3 regions of the Pantoea sp. RCC30.1 genome follow, and region 1 is predicted to be linked to each of the others. Evidence: predicted binding sites of a transcription regulator. Region 1 holds the regulator's gene; each other region holds the start of a gene.
What was found. Region 1 encodes PurR, which represses purine synthesis genes. Its sites were predicted from a motif close to CANGCAAACGTTTGCNTG; they were not measured.
Positions count from the first base shown of each region.

Region 2: a site for PurR is predicted at 8,201-8,218, ahead of AC2LB6_RS05605 (7-cyano-7-deazaguanine/7-aminomethyl-7-deazaguanine transporter). Genes of this name have one in related genera too.
Region 3: a site for PurR is predicted at 4,662-4,679, ahead of AC2LB6_RS18600 (NCS2 family permease). Genes of this name have one in related genera too.

Region 1 is NZ_JBXUHX010000017.1:43,604-53,479, forward strand. It holds gene cfa (cyclopropane fatty acyl phospholipid synthase) at 1-1,143, opposite strand, end outside; gene punC (purine nucleoside transporter PunC) at 1,453-2,655, opposite strand; gene punR (DNA-binding transcriptional activator PunR) at 2,763-3,668, shown strand; gene purR (HTH-type transcriptional repressor PurR) at 3,665-4,690, opposite strand; gene cydH (cytochrome bd-I oxidase subunit CydH) at 4,972-5,061, shown strand; gene AC2LB6_RS15720 (C40 family peptidase) at 5,107-5,916, opposite strand; gene AC2LB6_RS15725 (Grx4 family monothiol glutaredoxin) at 6,282-6,617, shown strand; gene rnt (ribonuclease T) at 6,661-7,329, opposite strand; gene gloA (lactoylglutathione lyase) at 7,449-7,856, opposite strand; gene AC2LB6_RS15740 (alkene reductase) at 7,973-9,070, opposite strand; gene AC2LB6_RS15745 (TetR/AcrR family transcriptional regulator) at 9,121-9,717, opposite strand.
Region 2 is NZ_JBXUHX010000004.1:85,148-95,023, forward strand. It holds gene AC2LB6_RS05580 (bifunctional 5-dehydro-2-deoxygluconokinase/5-dehydro-2-deoxyphosphogluconate aldolase) at 373-2,286, opposite strand; gene iolD (3D-(3,5/4)-trihydroxycyclohexane-1,2-dione acylhydrolase (decyclizing)) at 2,832-4,772, shown strand; gene iolG (bifunctional inositol 2-dehydrogenase/D-chiro-inositol 1-dehydrogenase) at 4,835-5,845, shown strand; gene iolE (myo-inosose-2 dehydratase) at 5,893-6,789, shown strand; gene AC2LB6_RS05600 (DcrB family lipoprotein) at 6,839-7,393, opposite strand; gene AC2LB6_RS05605 (7-cyano-7-deazaguanine/7-aminomethyl-7-deazaguanine transporter) at 7,511-8,176, opposite strand; gene tusA (sulfurtransferase TusA) at 8,381-8,632, shown strand; gene AC2LB6_RS05615 (zinc/cadmium/mercury/lead-transporting ATPase) at 8,686-9,876, opposite strand, start outside.
Region 3 is NZ_JBXUHX010000025.1:7,775-17,650, reverse strand. It holds gene AC2LB6_RS18630 (ABC transporter permease subunit) at 1-145, shown strand, start outside; gene AC2LB6_RS18625 (ABC transporter substrate-binding protein) at 236-1,174, shown strand; gene AC2LB6_RS18620 (D-lyxose/D-mannose isomerase) at 1,218-1,901, shown strand; gene AC2LB6_RS18615 (AraC family transcriptional regulator) at 1,954-2,862, opposite strand; gene AC2LB6_RS18610 (SDR family oxidoreductase) at 2,998-3,729, shown strand; gene AC2LB6_RS18605 (response regulator) at 3,765-4,508, opposite strand; gene AC2LB6_RS18600 (NCS2 family permease) at 4,931-6,229, shown strand; gene AC2LB6_RS18595 (hypothetical protein) at 6,762-7,016, shown strand; partial or broken gene AC2LB6_RS18590 (LysR substrate-binding domain-containing protein) at 7,702-8,226, shown strand; gene AC2LB6_RS18585 (methyl-accepting chemotaxis protein) at 8,786-9,876, shown strand, end outside.

The DNA of each region.
Region 1 (9,876 bases):
CGCCACCCGTAATCCGCCCTCAACGCCGCGACTAAACACAATCTGCCACAGCTGAATATCACGCGCCCGGAAGGCACCAGCGCAGGCATTCAGATAATAGGAGAACATCCGTTTAAAGCGTTCGCCATATTTATCAGCCAGCTCTGGCCAGGCCTGCAAAAAGCGTTCATGCCAGGCCATCAGTGTTTTGTCGTAATCGGCACCAAAGTTATGCCAGTCTTCCAGAATAAAGTGGGGCTCGCTGGCATCCGCCACATGACGCACTGAAGGCAGACAGCCGTTGGGGAAGATATATTTATCGATCCAGGGATCGACACTCATATCGGTCTTAATCGCACCGATGGTGTGAAGCAGGAAAAGACCGTCAGGCTTTAAATTACGATCGACCACATCAAAATAGGTGGCGTAATTTTTCGGCCCGACATGCTCAAACATCCCCACCGAAACAATGCGATCAAACTGCTCATTCAGATCGCGATAATCCTGCAACAGAATCGTGACGTCTAACCCGCTACAGCGCTGCTGCGCCAGTTTCTGTTGTTCAGCGGAAATCGTCACGCCATGCACTTTGACGCCGTAATGACGTGCGGCAAATTCCGCAAGGCCGCCCCAGCCACAGCCAATATCCAGCAGCGACATCCCGGGTTCCAGCGCTAATTTACGGCAGATCATATCCAGCTTGGCTTCCTGCGCTGCTGGCAGCGTCGTAGCCTCTTTCCAGTAGCCACAGGAGTATTGCATGTATGGATCGAGCATCAGTGAAAAGAGATCGTTGCCCAGGTCGTAATGCTCTTTACCGACAATCCACGCCCGTTTTTTTGACTGCAGATTGGTTAAGCGGGCGGCGGCAATGCGCAGCGTGTCTTTAAAGTGATGAGGCAGCTGCTGATCGAGTTTGTGTTTAAGTACCTGGTGGAAGAAAATATCCAGCCGGTCACACTCCCACCATCCATCCATGTAGCTCTCACCGAGCCCAAGAGAGCCCTCCTGCAGAACACGTTTAAAAAAACCAGGATGATTAATATGAATATCCCAGGAACGTGAACCATTAATTTCGATATCCGCTTTTTCCAGCAGTTCATGAACGATGCGATACCAATGGTTCTCTTCAGGGCTCACTGCTTCTGCATAAGATGAACTCATAGATTTTCCACCACCTGTCCAATCTGAACCTGAACAAAGAGTAGTCAATTTATTCAGGCATTGAGAAACGATGCGGATGGCTCCGCAAACCGGTTATTGTGTGATACAGAGGACTGGAACAGCCTGCAGCAGGTCGGGTAAGATGAGAATAACGCGCGCGAATACCGTCCCGGCAGCAGGGTGCCAATCAGATTATTACGTTATTATATTGTTGATTTATTACAGGTTTGTTGACCCGGATGAGTATATGCTCACGCGGGTCAATATTCAATAACTTATTGTTAGGGCGCTAAGTAAGAAGTCAGGGTATCAATGATTATCCTGGCAGGCAGGTTGCGCAGAGGCAACAACAGTTTGTGCGTTTGCGGCACGCTGCATGGCGTAACCGATCAACGCGAGCACAATGGTCACCGCCATCATCAGCGTGGTTGTAAACAGCGCCTGGGTTAATCCAGCTGATACCGCCAGGCTGGCGGCGAAGCAGAGTCCTAACTGCAGGGTGTTCTGCAAAGCAGCAGCTTTACCAGTGGCATCCGGGAAGGGCATCAGTGCACTGGAAACCACAATCGGATAGATCGCCCCGTTAGCCAGCGCCATCCCGCAGAACGGAACCATCAGGCTCACCAGCGTGCTGTTGCCTGCAAGCGCAACAGCAAACAGCGACAGAATGCTTAGGCTGTAGACGCCCAGCATCCAGGGCAGCAACTGTGCACCGTTAAAGCGGTTGAGCAGAGCGCGACAGCCGAATCCACCTATTAAAAAGGCGAGGGTCTGGGGCACATAACTCAGGCCGATATCGGCGGGTGAGAGACCCAGATCCGCCAGAATAAACGGCGAGCCAGTCAGCCAGGCAAAGAAGCTGGCAGAACAGGCAGAGTAGATCAGCACGTTGCCGCTGTAGACCCGCGATTTCAGCAGCGTGAAGAAGCCCGGCTGCGCCTTTTTTTCACTTGCGGCTTTGCGAACGGTGGGCAGACGCAGCGTGGTCAGTATCAGCGCCATCGCAATCAGGGTCAGCACCAGGAAAATCGAACGCCAGTGGAAGTGGCCGATCAGCCAGGCACCCAGCAACGGCGCCAGCGCGGGAGAGAGCGCAACCAGCGGCATAATGGTGGCGAAGACTTTGTTGGCGCGCGCGGCAGGGTAGCGATCCACCACTAATGCCTGCCAGCTCACGGCCGCAGCACAGACGCCAATCGCCTGCACGAAGCGCAGCGCCAGCATCAGATAGATATTATTCACCCACAGCATGCCCGCACAGCCGATGCCAAACATGGCCAGTCCGGCCAGCAGCACAGGTTTGCGACCAATGCGATCGGAGAGCGGTCCCCAGAATAGCTGACCCAGGGCGAAGCCTCCCAGAAAGAGACTCATACTGGCGCTGATCAGGCCGGGTGAGGTATTAAAGGTTTGCTGCATCGCCCCGAAGGCGGGCAGGTACATATCTGTGGCTAAAAAGCCGAGCATGCTCAGCAGGGCAAGGTAAGGCATAAATCCTTTATTCGACAACATCTCATTCTCATTTTTGCAGGATAAACGCGGCAGAGTGTAAAAGGTGCGTTTGCTGCTGTGAAACGGTAATATTTGCCGATTGCTGTTAAAATTTTTGAAGGCAGATTATGTGGTCAGAATATGCATTAGAAGTGGTTGACGCGGTCGCCCGTGGGGGCAGCTTCAGCGCTGCCGCGCAGGAGTTACATCGGGTGCCTTCTGCCATCAGCTACACGGTGCGCCAGCTGGAGAACTGGCTGGCGGTGCCGCTATTTGAGCGTCAGCATCGTGAAGTGGTCCTCACCCCGGCAGGCGAGCATTTTGTCAGGGAAGGGCGCAGCGTCATCAAAAAAATGCTTGCCACCCGGCGACAGTGTCAGCAGCTTGCCAACGGCTGGCGCGGGCAGCTCAGCATTGCCGTTGACCGTATTGCAAAGCCTCAGCGCACCCGGCAACTGGTTAAAGATTTCTATCGCCACTTCCCCGATATGGAGCTCATCATCAGCTATGAAGTCTTTAACGGCGTCTGGGATGCGCTGGCCGATGGCCGGGTGGAGGTCGCGATTGGTGCCACGCAGGCAATCCCGGTGGGCGGACGTTTTGCGTTTCGCGATATGGGCACTCTCAACTGGCGCTGCGTGGTCGCGCCGGATCATCCGCTGACGCAGGCGAGCCAGATCGATGATGACACGTTGCGAAGCTGGCCATCACTGGTGCTGGAAGATACCTCGCGTGCGCTGCCACGCCGTATGACATGGACGCTGGATAACCAGCGCAGGCTGGTGGTGCCGGAATGGCAGACCGGGCTGGAGTGCGTACAGGCGGGATTGTGTGTGGCGATGGTGCCGGGTCATCTTGCCAGGCCACTGCTGGACAGCGGCCAGCTGGTTGAACTGACACTGCCGGTGGCGTTCCCGGACAGCCCCTGCTGCGTCAGCTGGGCTGAAGATCGCGCATCACCGGCAACAGGCTGGTTGCTCAGCTATCTGGGTGATGCGCAAACACTTAATCAGGAGTGGTTAAGCGAAGATTAACGGCGATAGTCGCGGAATGGACCATCGGCCACGGAACGGCGTTCAATCAGCGTAGGGTGGACTTCAATCGTTTGTGACACTTCACGCTTACTGGTGATGCGGTCCAGCAGCATATCCAGCGCTTTTTCACCCAACTGGGCTTTAGGCTGATGCACGGTCGTCAGGGCCGGTGCGAAATAGCGGGCGTTGCGCACATTGTCATAACCGATCACCGAAATATCCTGCGGGACGCGCAGGCCCATCTCGTCGGCGGCGCAAATCGCGCCCATCGCCATGATGTCACCGCCGCAGAACACCGCCGTTGGACGCTGTTTCTGCGACAGGATCTGCTGCATCGCCTGATAGCCTGACTCCGGCTCGAAGTCACCCTGCACAATCCACTCGGCACGCGGTTGAATACCCGCTTCTTCCATCGCCTTCAGGAAACCGGCGTGGCGTCCTCCACCAGTGTTGCGTTCCATCTGACCGGGGATAGCACCAATATCACGGTGTCCGCGTTCAATCAGATAGCGTCCAGCCAGATAGCCGCCCTGGAAAGCATTATCGAGCACCGTGTCGGTGAAGTCGGCGCGCGACTCGCCCCAGTCCATCACCACCATTGGGATATTACGGTTCTCTTCCAGCATCTGCAGCAGATCGTCCGGATATTCAGAGCACATCACCAGCAGACCATCGACGCGTTTCTGCGCCATCATGCTGAGGTAGGCGCGCTGCTTTTGCAGGTCGTTATGCGCATTACCCAGAATCAGCGTATAGCCTTTGTCAAAACAGTGATTTTCAACCGCTTCAATAATTTCAGCAAAATAGGGCGCTTCGCTGGAGGTGGCAAGCAGGCCCAGCGTCCTGGTGTGGTTCACTTTCAGGCTGCGCGCGACGGCGCTCGGCGAGTAGTGAAGTTCTTTTATCGCCTGCCAGACCGCGTTGCGTGTCTCTTCAGCGACAAAGCGGGTTTTATTGATGACGTGCGAAACGGTGGTCGTTGAGACGCCGGCGCGTTTCGCCACATCTTTAATTGTTGCCATGAAAATCGGACTCCAGTGCTTATCTAACTCTATGATAAGCGTAGTGTTAAACGTTTGCGTCTGCTCAGGGTTTTTTCCGCAAAAATGCAGCTTTTCTTGCCCGTAAACAGGCCGCTGGCGGAGAATAAATGCCTTAAAAGATGCGCAAACGGAATCAGAGTTGCGCGCGTTGCGCAACAGAGGCGGGATTCTAACAAGGCTGGACGGATAAAACGAGATTTTTACCGGGCTGTGTGGGAAAATGCCATATCCCTACAAATTGTGTGACTAAGGAGCAAACAATGAGTACCGATCTTAAACTGGCGTTAATGACCACCGCAGGCTGTCTGCTGATGATTGTGGCCTTTAGTTTTACTGCCATTCTGCACTAATAAAAAAGCCGGGATTATCCCGGCTTTTTCTGACTGTTCTGCTGCTCAGCGTATAGTTTTTGGCGTCATCACCCGACGGGCGCCAATGTAGTGGCGCTGCCAGTAATCTTCTCCTAATGCGCTGATCTGAATATCTTTACCGGTACGTGGCGATTGAATAAACTTGCCATCGCCCAGGTAAACGCCGACGTGGTCCGCAGTACCGCGACCGTTAATGCGGAAGAAGACCAGATCGCCTTTCTCCAGCGACTCGCGTTTAATTGGCGCTGCGTCACGCAGGTGATACATCTCGTTAGCGGTACGCGGGATCTTAAACTTCACCAGATCTTTATAGGCGTACCAGACCAGACCGCTGCAATCGAAACCAGTATGGGGTGACGTGCCGCCCCACTGATAAGGTTTACCCAACTGGCCCATCAGCTTGGTCATCGCGGTTTCACGTGCCTTCTGATAGCGCTGACGGTGGGATTTGCTCATTTTAATTGTGCCAGGTTCGCTGGTGGTGACCTCAGCGGTTTTTAGCTGGCGCTGATGACCATAGCGTTTCTTCTCTTTATTTTTTTCTTTGCTTTTGCTGATACGGGCGGTTTTAAGCGAGGTCTTCTTAGCAGGCGTCTGTTTCGCAGTGAGTTCGACTTTTTTCTGTTTTTTAGTTTTGAGTTTTTGAACAGGGCTGAGGCGAGTCTTTTTCGTCACCGTTTTTACCTGGCGACGTTTGCGGCGCTCATCGTCGCGCGCACTCTTTTTTTCTGCTTTATGCGTACTGACGTTCACCGGCGCGTGCGGTGAAGCAGCAGCGACGTTGAAAAACAGTTGCGCAAAGGCCAGCATCAAAAGCGTAATGATTAAACGCATAGTCCGTTGATTAGTTAAGTTGTCAGGGCCACTACGCACCGCGACAAAGTTGAGATTAATCTGATCCAGGATCAGCGCCCAGGCCATTCTAGTCCAGTTCTTTTAAAAACTGTAATGCCTTTTAATATTAATCTTTGCAACCCACGTAATCGCGCTGAAAATGAACATTTTCAGCGTCTTATATCAACGAAATTATTACGAATTATTAAACTGTTACCAGCTGTTAATAATCAGGGATTCAGGCGTCACGAAGCTGAACTTAACAATGATGGCGATTTAATCGGGCAGCGGTCAAAATCTCGTTTTCAGTCACGCTGCGAAGTCGCTACAATAAACAAACACGAAGTGACGAATTAAGGAAGGCAATTATGAGTACTGTAGAAAAAATTCAGCGCCAGATCGCAGAAAACCCGATCCTGCTGTACATGAAAGGTTCCCCGAAACTGCCTAGCTGCGGTTTCTCTGCACAGGCGGTACAGGCGCTGTCAGCCTGTGGTGAGCGTTTTGCTTACGTGGATATTCTGCAGAACCCGGACATTCGTGCCGAGATGCCGAAATTCGCTAACTGGCCAACCTTCCCGCAGTTGTGGGTTGATGGCGAGCTGGTCGGTGGCTGCGACATCATCGTCGAGATGTTACAACGAGGTGAACTGCAGACGCTGATCAAAGAGACTGCAGAGAAGTTTAAAGAAGCAGAATAAAAAAAGGCCGACATCACGTCGGCCTTTTTCATTGCGGCATCCCTTATGCGGATGTCGTGGCTTCTGCATCACCTTCCGCGAAGGGCAGTGGCCAGCCACCTAACCGTTTCCAGCGGTTCACCAGCTCGCAGAACAGCGTTGCCGTCTGCTGAGTGTCATAGAGCGCCGAATGCGCCTGCGTACTGTCAAACTCCATTCCCGCCGCAATACAGGCTTTCGCCAGAACCGTCTGACCCAGCACCAGTCCACTCAGCGCTGCGGTGTCAAAGGTGGCAAACGGGTGAAATGGATTGCGCTTCAGGCTGGCACGTTCCGCCGCCGCTGACATAAAGTTCAGGTCGAACGTGGCATTGTGCGCCACCATAATGGCGCGATTGCAGCCGCTGTCTTTAATGCCCTTGCGCACCATTTTGAAAATGGCGTGCAGCGCTTCATATTCACTGACTGCGCCGCGCAGCGGATTACTCGGATCGATACCGGTAAAGGCCAGCGCTTCCGGATGCAGCAGCGAGCCGACAAAAGGTTCGACGTTGAAGTGCAGCGTCTGGTCGATCTGAATCCATCCCTCTTCATCCATTTTCAGCGTGATAGCGGCAATCTCCAGTAACGCATCGGTTTGGGCGTTGAAACCTGCGGTTTCAACGTCGATCACCACCGGATAGAAGCCACGGAAACGTTGATTGAGTGCATTAGGGGAATTCGATTCAGACATCAGGATCTCGTTGCAGAAAAAGGGCAGCGCGTATTATGGCAAAAAACGGGGCCGGGTGCAGCAGATGAAGCGAAGAGAAGGGGATTCAGCCCACCCGGAAGGCAGGCTGAGGGGCAGGTTTAGTTGCCCAGGCCGTTACCGGCATCTTTGTTTTCGATCAGCTCGATTTTGTAGCCATCAGGATCTTCAACAAAGGCAATAATGGTGGAGCCGCCTTTAACCGGACCCGCTTCACGCGTCACGTTGCCGCCATCTTTGCGGATACGTTCGCACGCTGCTGCTGCGTCATCAACGCCCAGCGCAATGTGACCATACGCATTGCCGAGGTCATACTTATCGACGCCCCAGTTATAAGTCAGCTCGATCACCGCACCTTCGCTCTCGTCGGTGTAGCCTACAAACGCCAGGGTATATTTATATTCGGTGTTTTCGCTCTGACGCAGCACGCGCATGCCCAGCACACGGGTGTAGAAATCGATAGAACGTTGCAGATCGCCAACGCGCAGCATGGTATGAAGTAAACGCATAACATCCTCTTTTAAATAAAACGCCATCGCCGGATGACCCAGGCGATAAGTATAGCGATGAAAATCGCCATTGAATAATGGCTGCCGCCATCGTCCCGGACGGCAGCCCAAAACAGTTACAGCGTCGGGTAGTCGATATAACCTTCAGCGCCGCCGCCGTAGAAGCTTTCCGGGCGCTGTGGATTGAGTGGGGCATCCTGCTGCAGACGCTCAACCAGGTCCGGGTTAGCAATGTAATCACGACCAAACGCAACCGCATCGATCAGACCGCGACCGATCAGATCATCGGCTTTCTCAACGGTGTAGGCACCGGCACCAATGATGGCACCCGGGAAGAGATCACGCACTTTCTGACGGAAGGCATCGGTGTAAGGCTGACCACCGGCCCAGTCTGGCTCTGAAAGGTGCAGATAGGCGATGTTGCGTTTTGCCAGCTCGCCGATGTACCACAGCGCCGCTTCTTCTTCGTCCGGACCGTTGTCCAGATTCTGGAAGCTGCCGATGGGTGAGACGCGAATACCAATGCGATCGGCTGACCAGTTAGCGATGACTGCATCAACCACTTCCAGCGCAAAGCGACCGCGTTTTTCGATGCTGCCGCCATATTCGTCGGTACGATGGTTTGAGCCAGGAGCCAGGAACTGGTGCATCAGGTAGCCGTGCGCGGAGTGCAGCTCAAGCAGATCAAAGTCCGCTTCACGCGCGTTGGCCGCAGCCTGACCAAAATCAGCCACGATCTGCTTGATCTCTGGCACGGTCAGTTCACGCGGCGTTGAGGTATCTTCGCGATAAACGCTGCCATCTTCAGCACGCAGTGAAGTACGAGTGCCGGCAGCAATCGCTGATGGCGCTACCGGTGCTTTGCCTTCCGGCTGCACGCTGTTATGTGAGATACGACCAGTGTGCCATAACTGTACTGCGGTGTGACCGCCAGCCTGGTGCACGCCTTCGTTAATCACTTTCCACGCTGCAATCTGTGGCTGCGTATGTAAGCCTGGGGCACCGGCATAGCCTTTCGCCTGGAAAGAGATCTGAGTCGCTTCGGTTATGATCAGACCAGCGCTGGCGCGCTGACAGTAATATTCCGCCATCATCGGAGTAGGGATGTCGCCTGGCTCAATGCTGCGCAGACGGGTCAGCGGTGCCATGAATACGCGGTTTGGGACGGTAATTGCGCCGACTTTCAGCGGACGAAACAGCTGTGTACTCGCCATAATAGCTCCTGATTAGTAGACCAGTCGTCTACAAATACGTTTTTTAAAAATCAGTAGCTTTTAAGCCACTGTTCGATGGTACTCAATGCCAGACGCAGTGGCTGCGCCGCGCGGGAAATTTTGCTCTGCAGGCTCGCACCGAGCCACAGCAGCGACAGTAATTCCGCCATCTGCACCGGAGGTTGCGGCAGGCTCAGCGGCTCCTGCTGCTCTGCAGCGATCAGCGTCCGGGCGTAGAGGGCGGTAATCTTTCCTGCACCCTGCTGCAGGGCGTCACGCATTGGCTCAGAGAGATCGCACACCTCAGCGGAGACTTTAACGCCCAGGCAGCCGACGATATGGCCCTGCTGCACAAACAGCTCAACGGCAGCACGAAAATGATTAAGCAGGCGCTCACGCGGCGTGCCGTCAGTCTGGTTAAGCTGTAACTCTACATCCTGCAGGTAACGCGCAAAGTAGCGTTCCAGTAAGGCCACGCCAAACGCCTCTTTAGAACGGAAGTAGTAGTAGAAGGAGCCTTTCGGCACCGCCGCCTGCGTCAGCAACTCGCTGAGGCCCATTCCGGTAAAGCCGCGTTGCAGACAGAGTTGCTCACCTGTCTGGAGCAGGTGTTCGCGGGTTTCATTGCGTTGTAGCGTCTTATTCATGGCAGGGAGATTAGTAGACCAGTCGGTCTAATGCAACACCGCACCGTACATTTGGCACAGAGTGTTCACTCGTCAATGAAAGAAAAGGATAAATCTGGTGGGGCGGGGCTTACTTCCTTCGCAACCAGGCTACGCTGTTTAGTGAACTGTTTATTCTGT
Region 2 (9,876 bases), on a different contig from region 1:
TCATTTCTTTGCATCAACGATGCAGTTTATTTCATGGCTTTATGAAATGGTTCACAGATTAGCTTTAGCGCCTCAGGCCTGCCTTTTCGCGGACAATGACAGTGTGAAAACCGGCGTTGAATTTCGGTGGGGAGAAGAGTGTAGCGAGTAAAAATGCCATCCAGGCTGGGATGACGGCAGAATGCTGAAAAATCGGGTCTGGCAGCAACGGATTAGCATAACGAGCAGGGAACACGGTCAGAAAAGGAAAGCGGCCCGCGACAGGACGTCGCGGGCCGGGCATGCCATGGATGGCGGCTTTTGCGCCTTTCTGATCTGACCGTGTTCCCTGCGTCTGCACTTTATCAAAGCGGCTTTTGGCAGAGCAGGAAGTCAGGCGCGGGCAGCGCGCCAGTAATTAATCAGCCTCAGATAGTTGCCTTTTACGGTCTCAATCAGCGCCTGATCGTCCAGTTCACCCTGCAACCACTGGCGCGAAGGCTGACCAAAGATTGTGCGACCCACCGCAAAGCCTTTTACCCATGGCGCTTTGGCCGCCGCGGCAAAGCCTGCTTTAAGCTTCTCTTCGGGCGCATCCAGACCGAGTAACAGAATGCCGCGACAGTGGGGATCCTGCTGCTCAATCAGCGTGCTGATCGCCTGCCAGCTCTCTGCCGACAGCGGTGGCAGTTTCCACCAGTCAGGCTGGATGCCCAGACTGTAGAAATGAGTCAGCATATCAAGATAATAGGCTTCATTTTTATCCGGATTGCTTTCCGGCAAAATCACTTCCAGCAGCAGCTCATGACCGCTTTTATTACAGCCTTTCCAGACGTCGAGCACCACATCATCCTGCTCTTTACGCAGTTCAGCACTGTCATGAGGATGATAGAAGACCAGACATTTCACTACGTGCTCGGCGGGCCAGTCGATTAGCTGCGAGCCAATATTGCCATGCTCAAGGCGCAGCGGACGTGAGCTGGGAAGCTCAATCGGGCGGCCAATCCACCAGTTCTTACCGGTAATAGCATTCAGCGCTTTCTGACCATAGGTCGTATCCGCCAGAATGCCGCTCTTATTCTCTAATCCCGCCTCTCTGGCAGCCTGCTGAGCGGCTTCCAGCAGCAGCAGTTTAAGCTGCGGAATACGGCTCTCGTCAACACCCGCTTCCTGCGCCATGTCCGCCAGCTGTTTACGGTGATCAAAGGCGAAGACATTCAGCTCCGGCCACGCCTGCTTACGTGTGGTCACGCGGTGCAGGTGGTTCAGACGACTGTCGAGATCGGGACGTTTCACCTCTTTGTCGCGGCTCAGGAAATCATCCAGTTCCGCTTTAGTTGGCATGGCAGGGGCACAGCCGTGGCGTGAAACCACCAGCGCTCCGCAGGCATTGGCGTAACGGCACGCCTGCTCCCAGCCTTCATCATTCAGCCAGCCACGCAGCAGGCCAGACATAAAGGCATCGCCTGCGCCCAGCACATTGAGAACCTCGACGCGCACGCCGGTGTGCAACTGAGTCTCTTCCCAGCTATCCGGAATATCACCTTCAAACACCACGCAACCCAGCGGACCGCGTTTGCAGACCAGCGTTGCCTGGCTTGCTTTACGTACGTTCTTCAGGGCGGTAAGGGTATCAGTGCTGCCACCGGCAATATGAAACTCCTCTTCGGTGCCGACGATCAAATCGAAATAGTGCACCACTTCCTGCAACTGCTGCGTGACCTGAGACGACTCAATGAAACGCGTTTCACCGTCGCCCAAAGAGGTCAGTCCCCACAACACCGGGCGGTAATCAATATCCAGCGCCGTGCGCAGGCCGTTACGGCGGGCGATATCCAGCGCTTTTAGCACCGCTTCACGAGTCTGAGGATGGGATAAGTGGGTGCCGGTTACCGCCACGGCACGCGCAGAGATAATAAAGGCTTCGTCGATATCGTCTGGCACCAGGCCCATGTCGGCACAGTTATCACGGTAGAAAATCAGCGGAAAAGTCTCTTCATCTTTGATGCCGAGGATCACCAGTCCGGTCAGACGCTGCGGATCGGTGATCAGCGCATCGGTGTTACAGCCTACGCGCTGCAACTCTTCACGCAGAAAGCGACCATTATGCTCATCTCCCACCCGCGCCAGCATCGCCGATTTCAGCCCCTGAATCGCGGTGCCATAGGCGACATTGCCCGACGATCCACCCAGATATTTCGCAAACGAGGTGACATCTTCCAGTCGCGCTCCGATTTGCTGGCCATAAAAATCAACGGCGATGCGCCCGATACAAATCACATCAAGCGGCTTCTGTTGTGTACTCATACCTGTGGTTTCCTTCTGTGATTAGCAGAGCTGGCGGGCGAAAAGACCGACACCAGGTGCGCTCTGCTTCCGGGTCTATGGGTGTCTGACTGGCTATGAGGGGAGTATGAGGAATAAAAATTCCATATTCAATGCAAAATGAAATATCCATCGCAAATTTGTGAACCAGGTAAAACTCCTGATTGTCGTCCGCTTGCGCGGTCTCTGCCATCGCGATGTGCGGTGTGTCAGGGTTGTGAAGGGGATCGCAGGAATCCGCACCCCAGTCAGGCAAGCTGCTGCATTGAAATGAATTTTTTCATCATGCACCACTCTCTGTTAAACGTTCCAGATTTCCCCTCTGCCATTGCCCGCCAGACCTGTCGCCGCCATTAAATTTGATCTCACTCGCAAAATGAAATGTTTCTTCTGTAATCGTGTTTTATGAAAAATATATTTGTTTATAATCGCCTCACGTTTCAGTTATTCCGGTCGCCTTTTCCGCCGATGACAGCGCCTGGCGCGCTGTCGCGGAAGTTGGGGTCCACCAGCATGTAAGGAAGAATATGGGCACTATCAGACTCACCACGGCACAGGCGCTGGTTAAATTTCTTGATAATCAATTCATTGATGTCGATGGCGTTGAAACGAAGTTCGTCAAAGGCATCTTCGCGATCTTCGGACATGGTAACGTGCTGGGGCTGGGCCAGGCGCTGGAACAGGATAGCGGCGATCTGATAGTTTATCAGGGCCGTAATGAGCAGGGCATGGCCCATGCTGCCACCGGCTTTGCCCGCCAGTCACTGCGTCGTCAGATTATCGCCTGCAGTTCATCCGTGGGGCCTGGTGCGGCGAATATGATCACCGCCGCCGCCACGGCGACCGCTAACCGCATTCCTCTGCTGCTGCTGCCCGGCGACGTTTTCGCTACCCGCCAGCCCGATCCGGTACTGCAACAGATTGAGCAGAGCTACGATCTCAGCATCAGCACCAATGACGCCTTCCGCGCCGTCAGCAAATACTGGGATCGCGTTAGCCGCCCGGAGCAGCTGATGTCTGCCTGTATCAACGCCATGCGCGTACTGACCGATCCGGCAGAAACCGGTGCGGTCACGCTCTCTCTTCCACAGGATGTGCAGGGTGAAGCCTGGGATTACCCGGACTATTTCTTCCAGAAACGCGTGCACCGTCTCGATCGCCGCCTTCCGGTGGCGGCCCAGCTGGCAGATGCCCTGACGCTGATTAACCGTAAGCGCAAGCCGATGATTATCTGCGGCGGTGGCGTCAAATACTCCGAAGCGGGCGAGGCGCTGCGCCAGTTTGCCGAGCGCTATCAGATTCCCTTTGCCGAGACGCAGGCCGGCAAAGGCACGCTGGTCTCTGACCATCCGCTGAATGTCGGCGGCGTGGGTGAAACCGGCTGTCTGGCCGCTAACCTGCTGGCAAAAGAGGCCGATTTAGTGATCGGCATTGGCACCCGCTACACCGATTTCACCACCGCATCGAAATGGATTTTCCAGCATCCCGATGTCAGCTTCCTGAACATTAACGTCAGCAACTTCGACAGCTACAAGCTTGATGGCGTGCAGCTGCTGGCCGATGCCCGCGAAGGGCTGACCGCGCTCACCGCCGCGCTGGCCTCACAGCACTACAGCAACGACTGGGGCGATCAGATTGAGCAAGCGCAGAGTCAGCTGCTGAAAGAGACGCAGCGCGTCTATCAGGTGGAATATCACGATGGCGACTTTGTGCCGGAGATTGCTGACCATCTCGACCGCGAAGCGGTGTTCGCTGAATTCAATCGCCTGACTCAGTCGCTGCTGACGCAAAGCAGCGTGCTCGGCACTTTAAACGAGCAACTGCCGAAAGACGCGGTGGTGGTCGCGGCGGCGGGCAGTCTGCCGGGCGACCTGCAGCGCGTCTGGCGCACCAAAGATTACAACGCCTACCACGTCGAATATGGCTACTCCTGTATGGGGTATGAAGTGAATGCCGCACTGGGTGTGAAGCTGGCACAGCCGCAGCGCGAGGTTTATGCGCTGGTCGGTGATGGCTCCTTTATGATGCTGCACTCAGAGCTGGTCACCTCGATTCAGGAAGGGGCGAAGATCAACGTGGTGCTGCTGGATAACATGACTAACGGCTGCATCAATAACCTGCAGATGGAACATGGCATGGACAGCTTTACCACCGAGTTCCGCTTCCGTAATCCGGAAGGCGGCAAGCTGGATGGCGGTTTTATCCCGGTCGATTTCGCCGCGATTGCTGCCGGTTATGGCTGCAAAACCTATCGGGTCACCACACTGGAGCAGCTCAAAGCGGCGCTGGAAGATGCCCGTACCCAGACTGTTTCCACCCTTATCGACATCAAAGTGCTGCCAAAAACCATGATCCACAAATATTTCAGCTGGTGGCATGTCGGCGTGGCGCAGACCTCTAAAACCGAACGCGCTCAGGCGGTGGCGGACAAGCTCAACAGTCATCTGGATCAGGCGCGCAAATATTAATTTCCGGGCCGTGTTGCGGCCCGTTTTCCTCTTCTCCGTACGAACCCTACACAGGTGTAATTATGACTTTGAAACTTGGCGTCATCGGTACAGGTGCAATTGGTCAGGAACATATTCGCCGCTGCAGCCATGTGCTGCAGGGCGCCCAGGTGGTTGCCGTCTCTGACATCAATGTCGAAGGCGCGCGTGCCGCACTGCAACGCCTGAACATTGAGGCAGAGGTGTTCGAAAATGGCCACGATGTGATTCAGTCACCCAACGTCGATGCGGTGCTGGTCACCTCATGGGATCCGACCCATGAAGAGTTCACCTTAGCGGCGATTGCCGCCGGTAAACCGGTCTTCTGTGAGAAGCCGCTGGCGATGAGCGCTGAGGGCTGCCGCCGGGTGGTGGATGCAGAGATTCAGGCGGGTAAACGCCTGGTGCAGGTTGGCTTTATGCGTCCTTACGATGCGGGTTATCGCGCCCTGAAAAAAGTCATCACCGATGGCGATATCGGGGAGCCGCTGATGCTGCACTGCGCGCACCGTAACCCGACCGTGCCGGAGAACTACACCACGCCGATGGCAATCACCAACACCCTGATCCACGAGCTGGATGTGCTGCGCTGGCTGACAAACGACGACTATAAAACGGTGCAGGTGATCTTCCCGCGCGTGACGTCAAAGTCGCATGGTCAGCTGAAAGACCCGCAGATCGTACTGTTCGAAACCCACAAAGGGGTACGCATCGACGTCGAGATCTTCGTTAATTGCGCCTACGGCTATGACATTCAGTGTGAAGTGGTCGGTGAAGAGGGCATTGCCCGCCTGCCAGAGCCATCTTCAGTGCAACTGCGCAAAGATGCCCGCCTGTCGAACACCATTCTGGTGGACTGGAAAGATCGCTTTATCGAGGCTTATGACGTTGAGCTGCAGGCATTTATCAACGACATCAAAGCGGGCCAGCTTACCGGACCTTCTGCGTGGGATGGCTTCGCCGCTTCAGTGGCCGCCGATGCCTGCATCAAAGCGCAGAACAGTGGTGCGATTGAGCCGGTAGAGATGCCGCCGCGTCCTGCTTTCTATAACTGATTCAGCTCTCTATGCGGCATAGCCGCTCTCCGCCTGGGAATAAGAAGATGAACAAAAAGAACGTAAAACTGGCGATCGCGCCAATCGGCTGGACCAACGATGACATGCCGGATCTCGGCAGTGAGAATACCTTCCAGCAGACCGTCAGTGAGATGGCGCTGGCTGGCTTTACCGGAAGCGAAGTGGGCAGCAAATATCCGCGCGATCCAGCGATTCTGAAACCGATGCTCGACATTCGCGGCATTGAAATCTGCAACGCCTGGTTCAGCACCTTTTTTGCCAACGGCGATAAAGAGAAAACCATCGAACAGTTCATCGAGCACATGAACTTCCTGCATGCGATGGGCGCGCGGGTGATTGGTTGTTCAGAGCAGAGTAAAAGTATTCAGGGCACCGGGCTTGCGGTGTTTGAAGAGAAAGCGATTTTCAGCGATGAAGAGTGGCGGTTAACCGCAGAGGGCTACAACGAACTGGCCCGCATCGCAGGGGAGAAGGGGATGCGCGTGACGCTGCATCATCATATGGGCACCGGCATTCAGACCACTGAAGAGATCGACCGGTTTATGGCGATGACCGACGAGCAGGTTGGTTTGCTCTATGACACCGGCCACGTCTACTACTCCGAAGGCTCCCAGCAGAAGATGCTGGCGGTACTGGAAAAATATCTGCCGCGCATCTTTCACGTTCATCTCAAGGATGTGCGTGATGAGGTGGTCACCGAGGTACGTGAGAATCATCTCTCGTTCCTGGAAGGCGTCAAAAAGGGCACCTTTACCGTGCCGGGCGATGGCGTGATCGACTTCAAACCGGTGTTTAAAATCCTGGATGATTACGGCTACAAAGGCTGGATGGTGGTGGAAGCGGAGCAGGATCCGGCGCTGGCCAATCCGTTTGAGTATGCAGTGAAAGCGCGGAAATATATCCGGGAAAATACAGGTTTATAACGTCCTCTGAACAAAGGCTGGCCTCCCTATGGGAAGCCAGCCTTTTGCTTTACTTCAGCGTAATACTTTTCACAATGTTGTCAGCATCGCTCTGCGCCTGCTGCTGATTATCGCCTGGCAGCGTAATCTGCAGTGTCACCAGCTTGCCATCCACTTTTGCCAGAACCACGGAAGACCATGAGGTCTGGTTGTTGGCAGAAATCACTGTATCCAGCTGCTGTGCGGGCTGATCTTTCAGCGTCACAGATTTGTTCGACACCACCTGCAGCTGCGGGTCGCGGTTGCGCTGCTGCTGTTCCATGCGCTTCGACAGCACATCCAGCCCATCATTTGTCGGGTCACCGGCAATCACAATAATGGCGCGGGCACCGGTTTCATCGGCATAAACGTGCATGTTCGTGGTCTGCGAACCCAGTTTACCGCTTTTATCTGACATGCCTGGTGGCAGTGAGAAGCTCAGTTTGCCATCCATCAGCGTGACGGTCTGCGCCGACTGACTGGCGCTGACGCCGTTGTCATTCGCCGCTTCATCTTTCTTCTGGTCACAGGCCGCCAGGCCAAGTACCAGTAAACCCATTCCTACATATTTCACCAGGTTGCGCATCAGAATCCCTTTTTAAGTTTCCAGTCAGGCATTAATACAACAGGAATCAGGTTGCAAACGCAACCTGATGATTGTCAGAAGATCTTAGCGGGTAATGGCAGAACACTGTATGGGTTCTTAGCCGAAATTTACCTGGCGGGCGGTCTGGCGTTCAGCCAGACGCTTCAGCGCGGCGTTGAGCAGCACGCCGTAGGCGGGCAGGAAGAAGATCATGCAGATCAGCACCTTGAAGCTGTAATCCACCAGAGCGATCTCAACCCAGTGCTGCGCCATGAACGCATCGGGGCTTTTATAGAAGGCGATGAAGAAGAAGGCCAGCGTATCGCTGATATTCCCCAGAAACATCGCGCAGCCCGGTGCTATCCACCACTGCGGCAGACGACGCAGACGGTTAAACACATGAACGTCGAGGATCTGACCCAGCGCATAAGCCATAAAGCTGGCGCAGGCGATACGGGCAACAAACAGATTCATCACTTCCAGTGCGTGCCAGCCCTGCCATTCACCCTGATAAAACAGTGCCGAGACGCCGTAAGAGATAAACAGCGCCGGGATCATCACGGCCAGAATAATGCGTCGGGCCAGCGGTGCGCCAAAAATACGCACGGTGAGATCGGTCGCCAGGAAGATAAACGGGAAGCTGAACGCACCCCAGGTGGTGTGGAAGCCAAAAACGGAAATTGGCAGCTGTACCAGATAGTTACTTGATGTGATCACCAGCAGGTGAAACAGCGACAACCAGAAAAGCGCATGCATGCGCTGACGTGAAGAAAATGCGAGCATATTCAACCTTTTTAATGTTGGGGTGAGGGAACCCATTGCGGGACGCCGTTCGAGCAGCGCCTGGCAGTTTCATGAGCAAAAAGCGGCGGCATCTTACCGCGTTGTGCTTTTTATGCAATGGTTAATTTTAGCGCAATCGTTATCGCCTTGCTTCACCGCCAGCACGCGTTAGAATGAGCGCCCTTTACCTGAACCGAGTTGATTATGAGCGATGCTTTTTCCTCTGCCGACCATCAGCTGGATGCCCGTGGCCTGCGTTGCCCGGAGCCGGTGATGATGGTGCGCAAAACCGTACGCGGCCTGCAGAATGGCGAGACGTTGCTGATCATCGCCGATGATCCGGCGACGACCCGCGATATTCCTGGTTTCTGCCGCTTTATGGAACATGGCCTGCTGGCGCAGCAGACCGACACGCTGCCCTACCAGTTTCTGATCCGCAAAGGCATGGCAGGTTAACGACAGCCGTTCGGGCCGTGGTTAACCTCACTCATCGATCAGAAGCCTCACACTCAGGCGCGACGACGCAGTAACCGCAACGCGTTGGCGGTGACCAGCGCGGTCGCACCGGAATCCGCCAGCACCGCCAGCCAGAGTCCGGTCAGACCCAGCAGGGTAGTGACCAGGAAAATCGCCTTCAGACCCAGCGCAATTCCGACATTCTGGCGGATGATGCGCCGTGTCCGGCGTGCCAGTGCAATCATCGGGGCCAGATTGCTGAGCTGATTACGCGTCAGGGCTGCATCGGCCGCTTCCAGCGCAACATCGGTGCCGCTACCCATCGCAATGCCCAGCGTCGCCGCTTTCATCGCCGGGGCGTCGTTAATACCATCTCCCACCATTGCCAGCGGCTGCTGCCGACTCAGTTCACGGATGGCCGCCACCTTATCGGCGGGCAGCAGGCTGGCGCGATAATCTATATCCAGCTGGCGGGCAATGGTTGCTGCGGCGCGTGGGTTATCGCCGGTCAGCATCAGGCTCTCAATACCCAGCTTTTTCAACGCTTTTAACGCCTCCATTGCATCGTCACGCAGCTGATCGCGCAGGGCCAGCGCACCCAGCGCCTCGCCATCGCGCATCAGCACCACCAGGGTTTCACCTTCGGCTTCCTGCTGAGCTATTTGCGCGCTTTGCTGCGGCGTCAGACCGGGAGCATGGCCGGGCGTCAGCAGCTGAATCTGCTGGCCTGAAACCTGCGCACTGATACCGCGGCCGGCCTGCACCTGCTGATCCTGCGCTTCAGGAATAACAAGGTCACGCGCCTGCGCGGCCGACACGATAGCGCTGGCCAGCGGATGGGTCGCACCCTGTTCCGCAGCGGCGCTCAGGGCCAGCATCTCTGACTCGCTGGCCGTGCCAAAGCGCAGGATTTGCGTCAGCTGTGGCTTACCCAGCGTCAGGGTACCGGTTTTATCAAACGCCATTCTGCGCACCGAACTCAGCCGCTCCAGCGCCGCACCGCCTTTGATCAGTGCGCCCTGTCGCGCCGCCGCAGCCAGCCCGGAGGTAATGGCGGCAGGCGTTGAGATCACCAGTGCACAGGGGCAGCCAATCAACAGCAGTGTCAGCCCTTTGTAGATCCACGGCTGCCAGTCGCCTGCGAAGAGCAAGGGCGGCACCACCATTACCAGCAGCGACAGCAGCATCACCAGCGGCGTATAAATGCGACTGAACTGATCGATAAAGCGTTCAACCGGCGCACG
Region 3 (9,876 bases), on a different contig from region 1:
GATTGGCGCACTGATTATCGCCACATTGAATAACGGTATGACGCTGATGGGTGTCTCCTATTTCTGGCAGCTGGTGATCAAGGGCGCGGTGATCATCATCGCGGTCCTGATCGACAAATATCGTACCCGTCATCATGTGAGTTGAGACTTAAAAGGGCGGAGACGGGATATCGCCTCCGCCACCAATAAAACGCCATTAAGCGGTTGGCACCTTGAAAACAGCAGGAGAAGGTCTATGCGTTTTAATCCGATTGTAACCGGGCTGCTGGCGGCAACGCTGTTCAGCACCGGCCTGGCTCAGGCAAAAGAACTCAAATCTATCGGCGTCACGGTCGGCGATCTGGCTAACCCCTTCTTCGTGCAGATCACCAAAGGCGCTGAGATGAAGGCGCGCCAGCTGGCGGGCGATAAGGTTAATGTGACGCTGGTCTCCAGCGGCTACGATCTCGGTCAGCAGGTCGGCCAGATTGATAACTTTATTGCGGCGAAAGTCGACATGATTATCCTCAACGCCGCCGACTCTAAAGGGATCGCCCCGGCGGTGAAGCGTGCGCGTGACGCCGGTATCGTGGTGGTGGCGGTCGACGTGGCAGCCGATGGTGCGAATGCGACCATCACCTCCGATAACACCGAGGCGGGCGCGATGGCCTGTAAATATATTTCTGACCGCCTGAAGAACAAAGGCAACGTGGTGATCATCAACGGACCGCCAGTCTCAGCCGTGCAGAACCGTGTTGAAGGCTGTATGAACGAGCTGAAAACCCATCCGGACATCAAGTTGCTCTCCTCCAACCAGAACGCCAAAGGCAGTCGTGAAGGCGGACTGGAAGTCATGACCGGTCTGCTCTCGGCAAACCCGAAAATTGATGCGGTGTTTGCCATCAACGACCCGACAGCGATTGGTGCCGATTTAGCGGCGAAACAGGCGCAGCGTAGTGAGTTCTTTATCGTGGGCGTCGATGGATCGCCAGACGGGGAAGAGGCACTGAAGCGTAAAAATTCGCTGTTTGTCGCAACACCAGCCCAGGACCCGCAGGTCATGGCGGCCAAAGCGGTCGAGATTGGCTATGACATTCTGCAGGGTAAACCGGCACCGGACAAACCGGTGCTGATCCCGGTGAAACTGATCGATCGTAATAATATCGGCAGCTACCAGGGCTGGACGGTGAAATAAGCGTTAATGCGGCACCTTCGGGTGCCGCTTTCAGGAGGCCACCATGCAACGCTCAGAGGTTAACGACTACCTGCAACATACGCGCGAGTTCTTCCGGCAGCAGGATGTCCATCTGCCGCCGTGGGCCGATTACGGCGTGAGCCAGTGGCGTGCCCAGGATCGTGAGGTGGCGCAGGAGATTCTGGCGCTGCGGCTGGGCTGGGATCTCACCAGTTTTGGCACGGCGGATTTTATGCAGACCGGGCTGACGCTGTTTACTCTGCGCAACGGCTCGCCAGGCGGGCAGCCATGGCACAAACCCTACGCCGAGAAGATTATGCACGTGCGTGAAGGGCAGTTGACACCGATGCACTATCATCCGCGCAAGATGGAAGACATCATCAATCGTGGCGGCGGCAACCTGATTGTTGAACTGCATAACCGCGACGGCGACGGGCTGGCCGACTCGCCGGTGGCGGTGTCGCTGGATGGCCTGCGTCAGACCCATGCCGCCGGAACACAGTTGCGGCTCTCTCCAGGTGAAAGCGTGACGCTGCAGGCGGGCGTCTGGCACAGTTTCTGGGGCGAAAACGGCTTCGGTGACGTGCTGGTGGGCGAAGTGTCGATGCCCAATGATGACGAAAACGACAATGTATTTTTGACGCCGCTGGCCCGTTTCAACCCGCTGGATGAGGATGAAGCGCCACGCTGGCTGCTGTGTAATGACTATTCGAACGGCTTTTTCTGAGCTGTCTTCTCAGGAAAATACAGGCTCGCCGTCGTTAGATCGGCAGGCCGCATTAACCACGCGCTCCGATCCTCTCTAATGGTTCAGCGCCGGTCAGCCTGAGTTTTCTGATGCTGCGGGCGGGCGGCTCACCGAACAGCCGCGCATATTCGCGGGTAAATTGCGTCAGACTCTCATAACCCACATCCGCCGCGACGGCAGCGACATTACCGGGCCGCAGCGCCAGCGCGTTGCGCGCCGCGTAAAGCCGCAGATGTTTCTGATACTGCAACGGGGAAAGTCCGGTGCTGGCACGGAAGCCACGATGAAAAGCCGACAGGCTCATGCCTGCAATCGCCGCCAGCGCCTCAATGCGAAATGCGGTGGCATAGTGCGTGCGGAGCCAGGCCAGTGCCTTTCTGATCTTCGCGAAATGCCCGTTCACTTCCGCCGCCTGACGCAGCACGCCGCCCTGAGGACCCTGTAGTAGCCGATAAAGAATCTCGCGCTCCACTAACGGTGCCATCACTCCGATTTCATCCGGCTTTGCCAGCAGGCGCATCATCCGCAGCCAGGCATCCGTCAGCGCATCATCCACCCTGGTGACTGAAATGCCATTCTTCGTCACAGGAAGATCGGTAACGGGCATCTGATGCAGCAGATCGCTAAGGGCCGTAAAATCGACCGTCAGACGCAGGGCCAGATAAGGCGAAGCTTCGCTGGCAACCGTGATTTCGCCGGTGGCGGGCAGGTCGAACGAGGCGGTAAACATCTCTCCGGCGGAATAGCGGATAGAGCGGTCGCCCACCTGCAGCCTTTTTTCTCCCTGCAGGATCAGGCTGACAAAGGGCGGATAGATTTCAGGCGGCAGGGCCATCGGCTGGCTGACGCGATACAGATCCACGCGCGGAATCGCCGTCGCAGTGAGTTCATTCGCCGCGCACGCCAGCACTTCATCTCTTAACGCATCAAAGCCATTCATGTCACGTGTCTCCGGCGGTTACCGCGCCTGAAGGGAGAAAAGCAGGAATGGGCAAATTTTAGGCAGAATTGCAGCCGCCGCGCAACCCGCTGCAGATTATTCTCGTTTCCTGACCGTTTTGCAGGAAAACGTTAAATGAGAATTGAAGAAGCAGTGATCATGATTACCGGTGCATCGTCGGGGATTGGTGAGGCCACGGCGCGAGCGGCGCTGCAGGCGGGTGCGCGGGTTATCTTACTGGCACGGCGCAAACAGCGCATTGATGCCCTGGCTGAGATGTCCGTAAATGCGCTGGCGGTAGCCTGCGATGTCACGCAGGCTGACCAGATTGAAAATGCCGTCAGAATCGGGATGGCACGCTTTGGCCGGATTGATGTGCTCATCAACAATGCCGGGCAGGGGTTGTATGCGGCGATTGATGAGATTGATGCGGCGGAATTCAGGGCGCTGCTCGACCTTAACCTGATTGCCCCGCTGATGATGATGCAGGCGGTGATCCCGCAGATGCGGCGGCAGGGCACTGGCAGCATTATCAACGTCAGTTCCGGGGCGACGCTGGCAACCTATGCGGGATCGGCGGCCTACACCAGTTCCAAGGCGGGGCTGAATATGCTCTCTGGTGTGGCACGGCTGGATCTGGCTGAAGCCGGGATTACAGTCTCTGTTGTTTATCCGTTTATGACTGCCTCGGAATTTTATCAGTCGGTGAAATCGGGACAGGACGTGGCGACTGAGCAGTTGCAGCAAAGCGTAGCGTTCGCTCATACCCCTGAACGCGTGGCCGAAACGATTCTCGCTGTCATCCGGAGCGGGGAAGCGCAGGTGGATCTGGTGCCGCGCGCATATGGCGGGAGTGACGAGGGGTAAGAGTGGGCCGCTGTTCGCTGGCCCGGCGGGGTGATTCAGGCGATCTGGCTGGTGCGCGGCGCGGTTTCGGGTTTCATCACGTCAGCCGAAAAGACATAGCCCAGACCGCGAATAGTGCGGATCAGGTCGGGCTGATGTGGATTGATTTCGATTTTGCGGCGCAGGCGCATGATCAGCACGTCGATGGTGCGGTCAAACACGTCCAGGCTTTCGCTGTGGGTCAGCTCCAGCAGCTGATCGCGGGTGAGTACTTTGCGGGCATGGCGCACCAGCGCGCGGAGCAGGCTATATTCCCCCTGCGTCAGCGGCACCAGCTCGCGCTGCGGATTAAACAGCTGGCAGCGGCCATCGTCCAGTTGCCAGCCGCTAAAGCGCCAGGCCTCCTGTTCAGAATCGGGCTGTGCAATGCGTCCACTGCGACGCAGGGCCGCCCGGGCGCGCGCCACTACCACGCGGGGATTAAAGGGTTTGGCGATGTAGTCGTCTGCGCCCATCTCCAGACCCACCACCATCTCCGCCTCCGAACCCATCCCGGTCAGCATAATCACCAGCACGTCCGGTCGCTGCCGCTGAAGCTGCTGCAACACCAGTAACCCGTTGGTATCGGGCAGCATCATATCCAGCATCACCAGCGAGATTTCCGGGTGTTCGCTGAGCATCGATAGCGCCTCGCGTCCCTGATGACAGCTGTAAACCGTTAACAGATGTTCACTTAACGCATCCTGCAGGACGTCGCAGACAGCAGGATCATCATCCACCACCAAAATCGCTGGCTTCATGGCGCGGCCTCAATGTTACGAAAGAGTTAATTCTGGAGTCTACACAGGCCATAAAAGGTTGCTGAGGCAGCGTGCTGAAACGTGACCAGCTTCGCCTGTGAGATTGCTGAAGCGTGCGCTGGCGCAGAGTTTTTGGGCGTTGCCCGCGTGCCGCAGGAAAACGATTGCGCGGGATCGGTGCATTGCACCATAATCGCGCCTCGTTTTGGTTCGGAATGTTCTTAGGCGTGTCCAGCGCTGCCAGGTAATCGATTGCGTCGGTAGATGGCATGGCAATTGCTTTGGGCAGTGGGTCAGTCAGGGATTTCAGGCGGTTCTGGCACGCAAGTATGCAGCGGCTGGTATCCATGTCCCTAAACAGAATAAATCAGCATGCAAACCCCTTTGGCAAGAGAGACTGATGTCTCCTGTATCGAGAGATGATGATGTTAGAAAAACTATTCAAACTCAAAGCGCATAACACCACGGTTCGTACCGAGATTATCGCCGGGATCACGACCTTCCTGGCGATGGCTTATATTCTGTTTGTGAACCCGAGCATTCTGGGCGCTACCGGCATGGACAAGGGCGCGGTGTTTGTCGCCACCTGTCTGGCGGCGGCGATTGGCTGCGTGCTGATGGGACTGATTGCTAACTACCCGATTGCGCTGGCACCAGGCATGGGGCTGAATGCTTTCTTCACCTACACCGTTGTGCTGCACATGGGCTACACGTGGCAGATTGCGCTGGGCGCGGTGTTTCTCTCGGCGGTGATTTTCTTCGCGATGTCGCTGTTTAAGATCCGTGAGTGGATTATTGCCAGTATCCCGCTGCCGTTGCGCGCCGGAATTGGTGCCGGTATCGGGCTGTTCCTGGCGATTATTGCGCTGGAAGGGGCGGGCATCGTGGTTGATAACCCGGCGACGCTGGTGGGTATTGGCGATCTGACCAAACCGGGTCCGCTGCTGGCGATGCTCGGCTTTGTGGTGATCGTCGTACTGGAAGCGCGTCGCGTAACCGGCGCGGTGCTGATCGGCATTCTGCTGGTGACTTTTATCTCCATGGGCATTGGCCTGTCGCCGTTTGCCGGCGTCTTCTCTGCGCCGCCGTCGATTGCACCTACCTTCTTGCAGCTGGATATCGCCGGGGCATTTAACGTAGGCCTGATCAGCGTGATTTTTGCCTTCCTGTTTGTTGATGTGTTTGATAACACCGGCACACTGCTGGGCGTGACCAAACGCGCTGGTCTGGCGGATGAGCAGGGCAACGTGCCGAAGATGGGCCGTGCGCTGATTGCCGACAGTGCGGCTGCGCTGTTTGGTTCACTGCTCGGCACCTCGACCACGACCAGTTATGTCGAGTCCGCGGCGGGCGTGAGTGCGGGTGGACGTACCGGACTGACCGCGATTGTGGTGGGTGTGCTATTCCTGCTGGCGCTGTTTTTCTCGCCGCTGGCCTCCAGCGTGCCGGTTTATGCCACTGCGCCTGCGCTGCTGTTTGTGGCCGTGCTGATGGCATCCGGTCTTGCTGATATTGACTGGACAGATATCACTACCGCTGCGCCGGTCACCGTGACTGCGCTGACCATGCCGCTGACTTATTCGATCGCTAACGGCATCGCGTTTGGTTTTATTACCTGGACGCTGGTGAAACTGCTGAGCGGTCGTGTGAAAGAGGTGAATGCGGCGCTGGTGATTCTGTCGATTCTGTTTGTGATTAAGCTGGGATGGTTGAGTGCTTAGTTGTTGCCTGGCGGCAGGGTTGGTTTCGCTTTACAGCGGGCTGGCGCTGAGCGGGTTACGCTTTGCAGCGGGCTGGCGCTGAGAAGGTTACGCCCGCCAGGCGGTGGGGAGTTTCAGATCGCCCGTGCAGGCGGACGCGTCAAGGGGCGGACGCCCGCCCCTTAACAATCCCGGCGCCGGCTGCCTGCGCGCCCCGCTGCGCGGGGTCCCTTCGTCACGCCCTGCGGCCGACGGACCGTCCGGACTCGCCATCCCTGGCTCGCGCCGTCCTTTCGCCGACGTCCTGTCGGCTCATCCTGGCCTCCGGTTGTTCCTCAGCGCTTCGGACGCCTCGGGGGAACCCCTGCCGGTGGGATTGTTGCCCGGTTCGGGGATGCAGGCCGCTGAAAGCGGGGAAGGACTGGACTGGTTTCGTTGCTATGAGCAGGTTTCGTTCGCCAGGCGATGGGGCAGGCAGGCGGTGTCTGATACCTTGCTAAGGGTTGCAATAGAATGCATATGGCGGAAATGTAGTGGTCATTAAATATCCCTGGTGAAGGATATTGAAGTTATCGGCTACCTTTCAGAAAAAAATAAGCGCAACCGCACCACATTAAACCTGACAGACATCAAATTTTTAAGATGTCAGTACATTTCAGACTCCGCCCAGGAGCACCACCCTGCAGACCTCAACCTCCCTCTGCTCAGTGAATTAACCCGACTGACTTCTTTTCTGATTGAACAAAATGTTCACCAGCCATTAGCGCCCGGCGGCTTAAATAAAAATAACGGCAGACAACGAAAATGATTAATCAGCAATTCTACTGACATCAGGACCCGCTGACGATGGAAAGGTTTCATCCACTTATGAGGGAAGGTTTTGTAATAAACGCACCTGCTACAAACGCCATTGCAGTGCAATGTCTTCACCAGTGAGGTGCCTGAGTTCTCGATTTATCAACGAGGTCTGCTTAACTGCAATTACCACGGCGTGCAGCTGATTAGAATGATGTTTTCCCATCATGTTTTTGTAAAAAAAAGGTGGTGATTTTACGGAATAATTTTATGGATTAATTTTTTTAAGGCAGCAATTTATTTAAATTAATAAAATCAAGGGTATCCAGGTTATGAGTTCTGTTTCAGCACTGAAAATGCTTTTAACAGTGTGCCAGGGCTTTCCGGCGCCCAAAATGACATTAATTACATAACTGTTCTTACCAGGAAAATTGCCGATAAATTATAAGCCAGGCGGTGAAACCTGAACATCATGCTGAAGGGGGGAGGGTATTACTTAAGCATGCACGATATATTCTGGCCAATGTTGATGATGTATTGAATGAAGTACAATGCTTCAGGCGAGGTGAAAGCAACGAAATAAATTTAGGATTTGCAGGCGGAACCTATTTCAAACGGGGTATTACCGCACGCCTTTGCCAGTTTACGCGTACTCATACTGAACTACTGCTGAAGTCCGTTCTCGCGGGCATACGCCTGACCTTATCAGGAAACTCCTTGAGGGAAGTGTGGACGCTGCATTCATTAGTCCGCTAACGGATACGCTGGATGGCGTAGAGCTTACACCGATTGTGCAGGAGTCTTTGGCTGTTGTATTGCCGATAAATCATCGGCTTGCTATTTCTGGCGGCGCTATTTCACTGGAGATGCTCGCCACGGAGCCTTTTGTTCTCTGCGAGAGAAACAACATTGGGACAATGTTCGATATCCTTATGGCTGCCTGTCATCAGGCAGGCTTTACGCTCATTCGCGGGCAGTATGCACTTCAGATCGAGTCTATCATACCGATGGTAAGTGCCGGTTTTGGCATCTCGATTGTTCCTGATTCTCTGCGAAATGATTTGCATAGCAGGGTCGTTCTCTTACCTGTCGAAGGCCAGAGACTCAATACTGCCGTCCTGCTCGCAACCCGGTATCGTGATACCTCTCCGGCAATCGGGAAATTTGTGACTTCGATTACGAATGATAGTGCAGGCGCTGATGAAAAAAGAAAGCCGGTTTGAGAGGGTTGAATGACGGTTAGCGTCAGCATGAAATCATCACTTACAGACCTAAGATAACATGAAAAAACGTAACCTTTTGTCCGGTTTTTTCTATTTTAAATCAAACTATTTCTGAGGTTATTTGTAATTTTACGTTATGTGTGTATCACAGAGTTTGGTCTGCTGTTGAAGATATAATAAAAGATTGAAGATGAAATTGTCATTAATATTATTTTGGGGTTTTTATGCGCGGGCAGAACATCCAGATTTTAGTCGCTTTATTGACGGTGCCTGCAACAGTTTAATGAAACTTTTATGATACGCACCATGGGTATCAAAACGTGGAGGGTAACGCAATCACAAGTTCAGGTAATGTAAAACATAAGATATTGGATGATTTTTAATACAAAAAGTAGCGGTCTCTGGTAAATCTGATATGCCTGAAAAATTTATGATTTATTGTGGCGTTTTAAAGGTGGAAATTAATTCTGTCCAACATTACTTATGCAATAAATATTTACTGAAGTAAAAAGCATATATGCCGATAGAACTATATCGCCACCCCTTTCAAGGAACTATAATGAAAATATCAACACGCCTCGGCTCTGGATTTGGTACGTTAATAATCTTTTTTTCCATATGCATCGTTGTCGCTATTCACTCTTTATATCAGGCTAAAAGTACACTTGAGTCTGTTGTTCAGGGGGATATGAAAAAAAATAAATTAATCAATGAGCTCACTCTGGCCCAGCGCGATATGGCGATAACCGTAAGGAATTTATCACTATTTTCAGATCAGACTCTTATCCAGGAGCAGTCTGATCGCCTGGTTAAACTAAAGGCTAAATTTGCATCCAGCAGGGATCAACTGAAAACGATGATCAGCCAATCTGGTGATACTGCCGAATATAAAGCCTTTGAGAAGATCAGTGACAGCGAGAAAAATGCCCTGGACGCCTTCAGTAACACCGTTCCGCTGGCACTGGCTAAAAACAGTGAAATCACCGTTAAGTATCTGTTGGAAAAAGTCAGACCCGCTCAGGTTCCGTTGCTTGAAGGTCTTTCTCTTATGAGTGAAATCCTGGCAAAGCAGTCGGATGACTCAGTGAATCAAAACGCGAAAAATACCGAAAGAGCCTACATCATCCTGGTGACGCTTTTAGTTGCGGCTATTTTGTTCGGCACAGGCACCAGCGTCTATCTTATTCGTAAACTCATGAGCGAGCTTGGCGATGAGCCGAGTACAGCGCGGAAGCTTGCTTATGCGATCACCAATGGAGATCTGACCACACCGGTTATGCTGAAGAAAAATGACACTCTCAGTCTCATGGCCTCTTTAAACAGTATGCAGGTTCGGTTACGGGATATCGTTTCAGAGATTAAATCAGGCTCTTCTTCAGTCGCCCTTTCTGCGAATGAGATTTCTGAAGGTAATAATGAGCTTGCATCCCGCACTGAGCAGCAGGCCGCTGCATTGCAGGAAACGGCTGCGAGTATGGAACAGCTAACCGCTACTGTTCAAAATAACAGCAAAACAGCCAGGGAAACAGCCAACTCAGCAAGAGATACCGCCTCAATTGCCAAAAGGGGTGAAACGGACGTCAAACTGATGTCAGATACGATGAGTGATATTTCTAAGAGCGCTTCTAAAGTCAGAGATATCACTGCCGT